DNA from 4 places in the Nonomuraea sp. CA-218870 genome. Region 1 is predicted to be linked to each of the others. Evidence: riboswitches for the same ligand, from Rfam matches in the RefSeq annotation. Region 1 holds a riboswitch; each other region holds the start of a gene.

Region 1 (2,190 bases):
CCAGGGACTCGCGCACCGCCGACTCGCGCCGGGCGGTCTCCGGGCTGAGGGAGGTCTCCGGCATGTCGGCTATGTCGAAGACCTCCCAGAGCTCCAGGCCCACGCCCTCCCCGCCCTCGGGGACGGGGACGCGCAGGGCCCACTCCACGGCCTCCTCGCGGGACTTGACCTGGATCAGCCAGAAGCCCGCGATGATCTCCTTGGTCTCGGCGAAGGGTCCGTCGACGACCTTGGGCTTGCCGGGGCCGTAGACGATGCGGGCCGCGCGGGAGCTGGGGTGCAGCCCTTCGGCGGCCAGCAGGACACCGGCCCTGACCAGCGACTCGTTGTAGGCCGTCATGTCGTCGACGAGCTGCCGGCTCGGCAGGGCACCCGCCTCGGTCTCGGCGCTGCCCTTACCGATGATCATGAATTTCATGACGTGTGCTCCTTCAGTGTCCCGGGTCTCGTCAACGCGTCGGACGAGCGGCGCCCGCCTCGACAACCCCAGGGGATTCTTCCGGAGAACTCAGGTGGCGTACTCGGGGTAACCGTAGCCGACCACCTGGGACTTGGGCCGGACCCGCTCCTCGACCACCCCGTTGCCGGTGTTGCCCTCGATCGTGGAGATCGTCCCGTTGCCGTTGTCCTTCACCACGAAGCCGACGTGCTGGATGGACCCGATGCTCTTGCTGCCGTTCCAGGCGAAGAAGACCACGGCGCCCGGCCTGGCCTCGGTGCCCCAGCGGTCGTTGGCCGCGAACCACTTCGCGTGGGTCACCGTGTAGGCGTCCCAGCCGATCTGGGGACGGGCGCCGATCTGCTCGCCGACCCAGGAGACGAACATGGCGCACCAGGGGGCGTTCAGGTAGCCGGCGGGGTGGCCGCCGTCGCGGGCGATGGTCTCCAGGGCGCGCTGCGAACCGGCGTACCACTCCTGGAACTTGGTGCCGCCGCCCCGGGAGTTCTCCCGGACCCCGATCTGCGACCTGGCCAGGGCGAGCACCTGCGCGGCGGTGACGTTGATCTGGTCGGTCTTCGCGGGCCTCGCCTGAGAAGAGGCGGCCTGTCCGGCACTGGTCTGTCCGGCACTGGTCGGCACGGTGCTGGTCTGAGCCGTGAGCCGGACGTTCTGGTCGGATCCCGGGTCGGCGTGGGCGGGGAGGGGGGAGCCGACGGCGCAGGCGACCAGGGCGGTCGCCGCGACGGTGAGGATGTGCTTCGACTTGGGGACACGGGGGAGACGATGTCTGACCATCGAAGAGATGCAACTCCTTGCTTCCATGCCGCTTACCGGGTTAGCTGACGGGTTCGGGCGTGGAAGCTGCCCTACGGCGCGGGAGGCGCCGATTCACCCCGAGGGACGTGGGTCCCCGGTTCCGCGCAGGGCGGATTCAGCGGTCGCAGGGCTGTCCTGCGATACGAGGGCGTTCAAGGCAATGAATCGGACAAACAGGACGTATACCTTGAACGGGGCAACAAGGTAATACATCCGGCAAGAGATTGACAAGGGTGCAAAGCCCAAGTCAGGGAATCTGGCTCCGCGCGTCGGCCAGCATCCGCATCATGGCGAGGCTGTCGTCCAGGGGCATGATCGCGCTCTCGGTACGGCCCTGGGCCAGGCAGTCCCGCACCTCGCGCAGCTCGCCCGCGTACCCGTTGTCCGCCGGATCGTCGAGCACGTGCTCCTCCGGCTCCATCCCTGGCCCGCTGAGCACGACCCGGCGCGGAGCCCAGAAGGGGGCGTCGAGGTCGGCCCGCATCCCGGTGCCGACGACGGAGGCGTCGTTGGCGTAGGCGGCGACCAGCGAGCACTCCACCAGGGCCCGCCTGCCGCCCGGATAGCGCATCAGCCCGCCCGCCTCGGCGTCGACGCCGCCGGCCGCCGGCGAGCCGGTGATGTGCGTGCTCTCGGGCTGCCCGAGGAACAGCTGGGCCAGCCCCATCGGGTAGATGCCCAGGTCGAGCAGGGCGCCGCCGCCCAGCTCCGGCGCCCACAGCCGGTGCGCGGGATCGTACGGGAGCGCGAAGCCGAACGAGGCCCGCACCGAGCGGATCTCGCCGAAGCGCTCGTCGCGGGCGAGCATCCGGATCAACGGGTTGAACCGCATCCACATGGCTTCCATCAGGAAGACCCCGGCCTCGCGGGCCAGCCGGACCATCCGCTCGGCGTCGGCCACGGTGGCGGCGAGCGGCTTCTCGCACAGCACG
Region 2 (2,190 bases), 3.2 Mb from region 1:
CTCCTTGGCGACCCCGTACGAGCCGCCGCCGTCAGGGTGGGCGGCGATGACCTGCCGGTAGGAGAACACGAGGATCAGCAGCAGGACCGCGATGGCGATCGTGATCGGCAGGGTCAGCGCCACGGCGGCGGCTCCGGCCCCGGCCAGGACGAGCGCCGCGGCCTCCGGTCCGTAAGCGACCGAGCTGAGGGCGTCCAGCGACAGCGCCGACAGTCCTTGCAGGCTGGTCAGGTGACGCTTGTCGCCCTCACCGTGGCGCAGTTGCAGCCGCCGCCCGCTGAGCGGCGACCTTCTGATCTTCGCCGGGTCCTGCTGATAGCGCAGCGTCGTCATGTCGCACGTGCTTTCACCTCCTGGGTTTCCCCCGGAGGCGTCGCAGGGCACGCCAAGCCGTCGTCAAGAGCGGGTGCGTACGTGCGACACCGCGGCCGGGCCGCTCAGGCGGCCTTGTACTCCGGGTAGCCGTAGCCGGTCACCTGCGAGACGGGCCGGATCCGCTCCTCGACCATGCCGTTGCCGGTGTTGCCCTCGATCGTGGTGATCGTGCCGTCGCCGTTGTCCTTCTTCACCAGTCCGACGTGGTCGACGGCGCTGATGCTCTTGCTGCCGCCCCAGTCGAAGAAGACGACGCTGCCGGGCTTGGCCACGGTGCCCCAGCGGCCGTTGTCCTTGAACCACTGGGCGTGGGTGACGGTGTAGGCGTCCCAGCCGACGGTGGACCGGGCGCCGGCCTGCTCGCCGACCCAGGACACGAACATCGCGCACCAGGGGGCGTTGGCGTACAGTTCGGGCGTGCCGCCGCCGTCGCGGGCGAGGGTCTCGGCCGCACGCGGCGAGGACATGTACCACTGGTGGAACTTGGTGCCGCCGCCGGCGGTGTTCTCCTTGACGCCGATCTGCGACTCGGCGACCTGGAGGATCCTCTGCGCGGTCACGGCGGTGGCCGGGTTCTGCTGCTGCGCGGCGGGCGGCTGGGCCGGGGTGGCCGTCGCGGCCGCGACCGGGAGGGCCGAGGTGCCGGCGAACGCGGCGCCCAGGGCCACGGCCGCGCTCACGGTATGGCGGGCGACGTTCTTGGGCAGGCGATCGAGGATGTGCTTGACCATGCTCGGGGTTTGCTCCTTGCTTCCATGCCGCCTACCGGGTTAGCTGACGGGTTCGGGCGTGGAAGTGCCCTACGGTCGCTCATAGGTAAAGAGCGATCGATTCACCCCGGAGAAACGTGGGTCCCCGGTTCCGCCTGACAGCGGATTCGGCGGCCGCGCCGCATTCCTGCGGACTTGCGCATGCGGGCGCGGTCTCGGCAATACATCGGCAACGCGCGGGTTCTTACGTCAAAGCGCTGCTCAAGCGCGTGCCATCTACGTTCTCCAAGGTAATAGCCGGGCAAGAAGCGAGGCAAGTCGTGCTGGGGTGCGCGGGCCGGGATCCTCGATGGCATAGGGGTTTCCGGGCGAATATTTTACCTTTGAGTAGGTTTGTTAGAGGTAGCGGAACCACAGATACGGCGCTACCAGGGTCACGGTGACCCCCGTGACGATCAACCCGTACTTGGTGAACTCCCAGAAGCTGATCGGCGTGCCGTTGCGCGCCGCGATGCCCAGCACCACCACGTTCGCCGCCGCGCCCACCGCCGTGGCGTTGCCGCCCAGGTCGGCGCCGAACGCCAGCGCCCACCACAGCACCTGCGCCGGCTCCCCGCCGTTCGCCTCGACGAGCTCGGCCACGATCGGGCTCATCGTGGCCACGTACGGGATGTTGTCCACGATCGCCGACAGCACCGCCGATCCGCCCAGCAGCCCCATCGTCGCCACGTCGAGCCGGCCCGCCGTGGCCTCGACCGCGGCCGAGGAGATCTGCTCGATGACCCCGGTGTGGACGAGCGCGCCGACCATGACGAACAGCCCGGCGAAGAACACCAGCGTCGGCCACTCCACCTCGGCCAGCGACTCCTCAGCGGTCACCCGGGTGGCTCCCACCAGCACGCCGGCGCCCAGCAGCGCGACCACCGACGGCGAGTAGTGGAGCACCGGGTGCAGCACGAAGGCCGTCAGCACGAGCGCCAGCACGGCCAGCGACTGCCACAGCAGCCGCCGGTCGGCGATCGCCTCCTTTTCGTTCAGCGCCATGACCTCGGCCGCGCGGGCGGGGTCGTACCGGAACGACCGCCCCCACATCAACTGGCACAGG
Region 3 (2,190 bases), 480 kb from region 1:
CCCGCGACGATCCACAACGCCAAATCCATGGGGGGTCCCGTCCTCACGCGCCATCAAGGTCCAACAGGACTGTAGAGGGTGCCGGCCCCGGCCGGGCGACCACCCCGGCTACTGCTGGACGGCGGCGGCGGCCCAGTCGAGCAGGGCCCCGGCGGTCTGGAAGCGGCGGCTGGAGTCGCTCTCGCCGAGCAGGACGCCGACCAGCCGGCTCTCGCCCCGGTCGGCGGCGAAGGCGAGCGTGTAGCCGGCCGCGCGGGTGAAGCCGGTCTTGACGCCGAGCGCGCCGGGGGTGCCGAGCAGGCGGTTGGTGTTCCGCCAGGAGTACGAGCCGTGCTCGGACGTGGCGGGGACCATGTGGTACCGGGCCGAGGTGACCTTCTCCAGCGTCGGGTTCTCCAGCACCGCCTGGGCCAGGCGGACCTGGTCGCGGGCGGTGGAGTGACCGCCGCCGCCGTAGGGCATGCCGTCGGCGTTGACGTACACGGTGTCGTCCATGCCGAGGCGCCGGGCGGTGGCGTTCATCTCGGCCACGAACTCCTCGACGCCGGGCCCGTACGCGCGGGCGAGCGCGTGCGCGGCGTCGGCGCCCGAGGGCAGCATGAGCGCGTACAGCAGGTTCTCGACGGTCAGCGTGTCGCCCGCGCGCAGGTGGGCGACGGCGGCGCCGCCCGCCGAGGCGTAGCGGACGTCGTCGGCGGTGACCTCGACCTTGTCGGTGGGCTCGGCGCGCTGGAGGACGACGTACGCGGTCATCATCTTGGTGAGGCTGGCCACCGGCCTGCGCAGGTCGGCCTCCTTGCTGAAGTGCACCCGGCCGGTGGTGGCGTCGATCACGTGGGCGGCCGGGGCGAGGACGGCGGGCATGTCGGCGGCGTGCGCGGGAGCCGCCTGGACGGGTGCGACGTGCGCGACCGGCGGGGCCGCGTGGGCGGCGGGCGCGGTGGCCGTGGTGGCCGTGGTGGCGCCGGCGGCGACCACGAGGCCGAGCAGCGCGCCGCTCAGCCGGTGGGTGAGCTGCATGAGGGAATCGCTCCTCGCTTCCATGCCGCCTACCGGGTTAGCTGACGGGTTCGGGCGTGGAAGTGCCCTACGGCGTGTGACGTGCCGATTCACCCCGAAGGGATTGGGTCCCCGGCTCCGCGAACGGACTCGGCGGCCGTGCGCTCCCCGGGGGTCAGGCAGCGCACGGACTAGGCAGATTTGGGATTAAGGTAATGCAACCTGACAAACAACGCAAATGTTGGCAAACAGCACAGTTCGGGGCGGTCGGCCCTCTGACGCGGCGGACGCCGGTGACCGGTGAGCGGCTTCTCCCGTTCCACTAGATTGGGCGCAGGCCGAAGGAAGGCGGAGTCGACGGTGCCGAGCGGACGACAGCCCGAGACCACGGGCAGGCGGCTCTACGGGTGGATGCTGGCGCTCGCCGGGCTGGTCCTCGTCGCCGACCAGCTCACCAAGCTCTGGGCGGTCGCGGCGCTCTCTGGCGGCGAGCGCGTCACGGTGATCCCGGAGCTGATCCAGCTGCGGCTGCTGTTCAACCCCGGAGCCGCATTCTCGATCGGCGCCGGGGCCACGTGGGTGTTCACCCTGACGGCAGCCGGCGCCGTGGCCGGCATCCTCTACACCGGGCGGCGGCTGGGCTCCCGGGCGTGGACCGTCGTGCTGGGCGCGCTGCTCGGCGGCGCCTTCTCCCACCTGCTCGACCGCCTGTTCCGCCCGCCCGGCCTCGCGCGCGGCCATGTCGTCGACTTCATCGACTACGGCGGCCTGTTCGTCGGCAACGTGGCCGACATCGCCCTGACCGTCAGCTGTGTCATCCTCGTCCTGCTCACCCTGCGCGGCATCCCGCTCGCGGGCGAGGACGCCGCCGCCGGGCGGCCGGGCGCGTAGCCCGCCGAGGCCGAAGGAGCGATCAGATGCGGATCGGCGAGTTGTCCGAGCGCACCGGCACACCCCCGAGGCTGCTGCGCTACTACGAGGAGCAGGGCCTGATCCATCCCGCCCGGTCCGCGAACGGCTACCGCGACTACCACGAGAGCCAGGTCGACCGGGTGATGCAGATCCGCGGCCTGCTGGAGGCGGGCCTGCCCACCCGGATCATCAAGCAGATCCTCCCCTGCCTCGACGGCCCCAGGGAGATCCACCTGCCGGACGCCACCCCGGAGATGATCGCCGCGCTGGAGCGGGAGC
Region 4 (2,190 bases), 3.4 Mb from region 1:
CGGTCGATCGAGCGCGCCGGCTGATCCCGATGATCAGTCGGCGATGCGCACCGCGCCGGCGTAGGGGCGCCGCGCTATGGAGGCGATGCGGACGACGTCACCGGTCCGCGGGGCGTGCACCATCATGCCGCCGCCGAGGTAGATGCCCACGTGGTGCAGGTCGCTGTAGAAGAAGACCAGGTCGCCGGGGCGCAGCTCCTCCCGCGAGATGTGCCTGCCCGCGGTCCACTGCTCGCCGGTGTAGTGCGGCAGCGAGATCCCGACGCGCTGGTAGGCGGCCATGACCAGGCCGGAGCAGTCGTAGCCGTTGGGGCCTTCTGCGCCCCAGACGTACGGCTTGAGCTGCTGGGTGAGGGCCCAGCGGGCGGCCTGGGCGGCCTTGCCGTCGCCGGGGATGGGCAGGTTCACCCTGACGGCCCGGGTCCCGGGGCGGCCGGCCTCGCCGAGCGCGCGCTGGAAGAGTCGGCTCTCGACCCTGGTGACGAGGGCGGAGATGCGGTCGCGCTTGGCGCCGAGGTCCTCGACGATCTGGTCGACCTCGTCGATGCGCTTCCTGGCGCCTGCCCTGGCGCGTTCTGCGGCGTCCATCGCCTTGGTGAGCTTCAGCACCTCCTCGCTCTGCTGCCGGCGCAGCGCGTAGGTGGTGGCCGCGCGGTCGAGGTAGGTGTCGGGGTCGCCGCCGCCGGCGAAGGCGAGCGTCCGGTTGAGGCCGCCCGACATGTACTCGGCCTCGACCAGCAGCGTCATCTTCGTCCTCTTGGCGGCCAGCTCGGCCTCGCTGGTGGCGAGCCTCTTCTCGGCGTTCTCGACGGCCTTCCTGGCGGTCTTGAGCTTCTCGCGCTGCCCGTTGTACTGCTCGGTGAGCGTCTCGATCTCCAGGTGCATCTTCTCGACCTGCTCGGAGAGCTCCTTGAGCGAGGGCTTGGGGTCGGCTGTGGCGGGACCGGCTGGGACGGCGAGCATCAGGGCGGCGAGGACGGCGGCCGCGACGATCAGCCTCAGGCCGTTGCCGGTCCGTTCCGGGGGGCGGGCGGGCCCGCCCTCGGCGCTCCCCCTGCGGTCGCGCGTGCGCTTCACCGATCAAAGCTCCTTCCGTGGGCGCCGACCGGGTTAGCTGACGGGTTCGGGCCGGAGCAGCCCTACCGAGCGAGGTGCCCGGATTCACCCCTGGCGGCGCTGCCTGATCGCCGCCGGCGGATCCCCGGTTCCCCTTGCGGGGATTGGGCGCGTCTCCGCGCCGCGTGCGCGGGGACATCGACGCTGGACACTAATGCACCCCGGGTTCCTGCTCAACCGGAACTGCCGACTCTGTAGAGGTTTCACAACTGACGGGTCACAGGGTGATCTCGGAAACCCCGTGACGGCAAAGACTTTCTGTCCTCTTTGTGGTTACTTGGCGCAGGGGTGAACCTGCGGCGGCCAGGAGCGCTTCGTTCAGCCACGCGACCTCACAAGTGGGGCGGAAGTCCCGGGTTTGGGGTGAGCCGTAATCGCAATCGGTACTCTGGAGAGCCATGGAGCAGCTCGCCGAACGTCCCCTTCCCGAGACGGAGGTCCTCGTCCGGCGTGCCAGGACGCCCGACGTCAGAGCCATCAAACTCCTGGTGGACACCTACGCGGGAGCCGGTCCCCGGCTGCTGGAGAAGGCCGCCGTCACCCTGTACGAGGACGTGCAGGAGTTCTGGGTGGCCGAGCGCGACGGCAGGGTCGTGGGCTGCGGGGCGCTGCACGTGCTCTGGGAGGACCTCGCGGAGATCCGCACCGTGGCGGTGCACCCGGAGGCGCGCGGGCTGGCGATCGGGCACAGGATCGTCGCGGCCCTCATCGACACGGCCAAAGAACTCGGGTTGCGCCGCGTATTCTGCCTCACATTCGAGGTCGACTTCTTCGCGAGACACGGATTTCGTGAGATCCAGGGCACCCCCGTCTCGCCCGAGGTCTACGCGGAACTCCTGGCCTCGTACGACGAGGGCGTGGCCGAGTTCCTGGACCTGGAACACGTCAAGCCGAACACCCTGGGCAACACCAGGATGTTGCTTCACCTGACCTCGGGTGATGCGGATCTTGACTGACAGAAAAGGTGATTGTTGATAGCCATGTCGATACGTTGTCCAGGACAGGCATGTGCCCTGACATGTGCCACATGCGCACGCGAAGCGAGGTGACACGGTGAGCACCGGACAGCCGCCG

Evidence for each region. Region 1 has a riboswitch for cyclic di-AMP ahead of ACQEUU_RS18075 (CHAP domain-containing protein). Riboswitches for the same ligand answer to the same signal wherever they lie in the genome.
Region 2: linked by a shared signal. The riboswitch ahead of ACQEUU_RS02585 (CHAP domain-containing protein) and the one ahead of ACQEUU_RS18075 (CHAP domain-containing protein) in region 1 are both predicted to bind cyclic di-AMP.
Region 3: linked by a shared signal. The riboswitch ahead of ACQEUU_RS20455 (D-alanyl-D-alanine carboxypeptidase family protein) and the one ahead of ACQEUU_RS18075 (CHAP domain-containing protein) in region 1 are both predicted to bind cyclic di-AMP.
Region 4: linked by a shared signal. The riboswitch ahead of ACQEUU_RS01825 (NlpC/P60 family protein) and the one ahead of ACQEUU_RS18075 (CHAP domain-containing protein) in region 1 are both predicted to bind cyclic di-AMP.

Annotation. Positions count from the first base shown of each region.
Region 1 is NZ_JBNJMN010000001.1:3,737,061-3,739,250, forward strand. Features, by position in the region: gene ACQEUU_RS18070 (YciI family protein) at 1-418, opposite strand, end outside; gene ACQEUU_RS18075 (CHAP domain-containing protein) at 509-1,237, opposite strand; cyclic di-AMP (ydaO/yuaA leader) riboswitch at 1,252-1,389, opposite strand; gene ACQEUU_RS18080 (Gfo/Idh/MocA family protein) at 1,506-2,190, opposite strand, start outside.
Region 2 is NZ_JBNJMN010000001.1:529,854-532,043, forward strand. Features, by position in the region: gene ACQEUU_RS02580 (APC family permease) at 1-333, opposite strand, end outside; gene ACQEUU_RS02585 (CHAP domain-containing protein) at 438-1,106, opposite strand; cyclic di-AMP (ydaO/yuaA leader) riboswitch at 1,120-1,268, opposite strand; gene ACQEUU_RS02590 (ArsB/NhaD family transporter) at 1,482-2,190, opposite strand, start outside.
Region 3 is NZ_JBNJMN010000001.1:4,222,020-4,224,209, reverse strand. Features, by position in the region: gene ACQEUU_RS20460 (DoxX family protein) at 1-29, opposite strand, end outside; gene ACQEUU_RS20455 (D-alanyl-D-alanine carboxypeptidase family protein) at 109-1,020, opposite strand; cyclic di-AMP (ydaO/yuaA leader) riboswitch at 1,032-1,165, opposite strand; gene ACQEUU_RS20450 (signal peptidase II) at 1,360-1,890, shown strand; gene ACQEUU_RS20445 (MerR family transcriptional regulator) at 1,917-2,190, shown strand, end outside.
Region 4 is NZ_JBNJMN010000001.1:382,893-385,082, reverse strand. Features, by position in the region: gene ACQEUU_RS01825 (NlpC/P60 family protein) at 34-1,077, opposite strand; cyclic di-AMP (ydaO/yuaA leader) riboswitch at 1,085-1,237, opposite strand; gene ACQEUU_RS01820 (amino-acid N-acetyltransferase) at 1,515-2,072, shown strand; gene ACQEUU_RS01815 (RDD family protein) at 2,170-2,190, shown strand, end outside.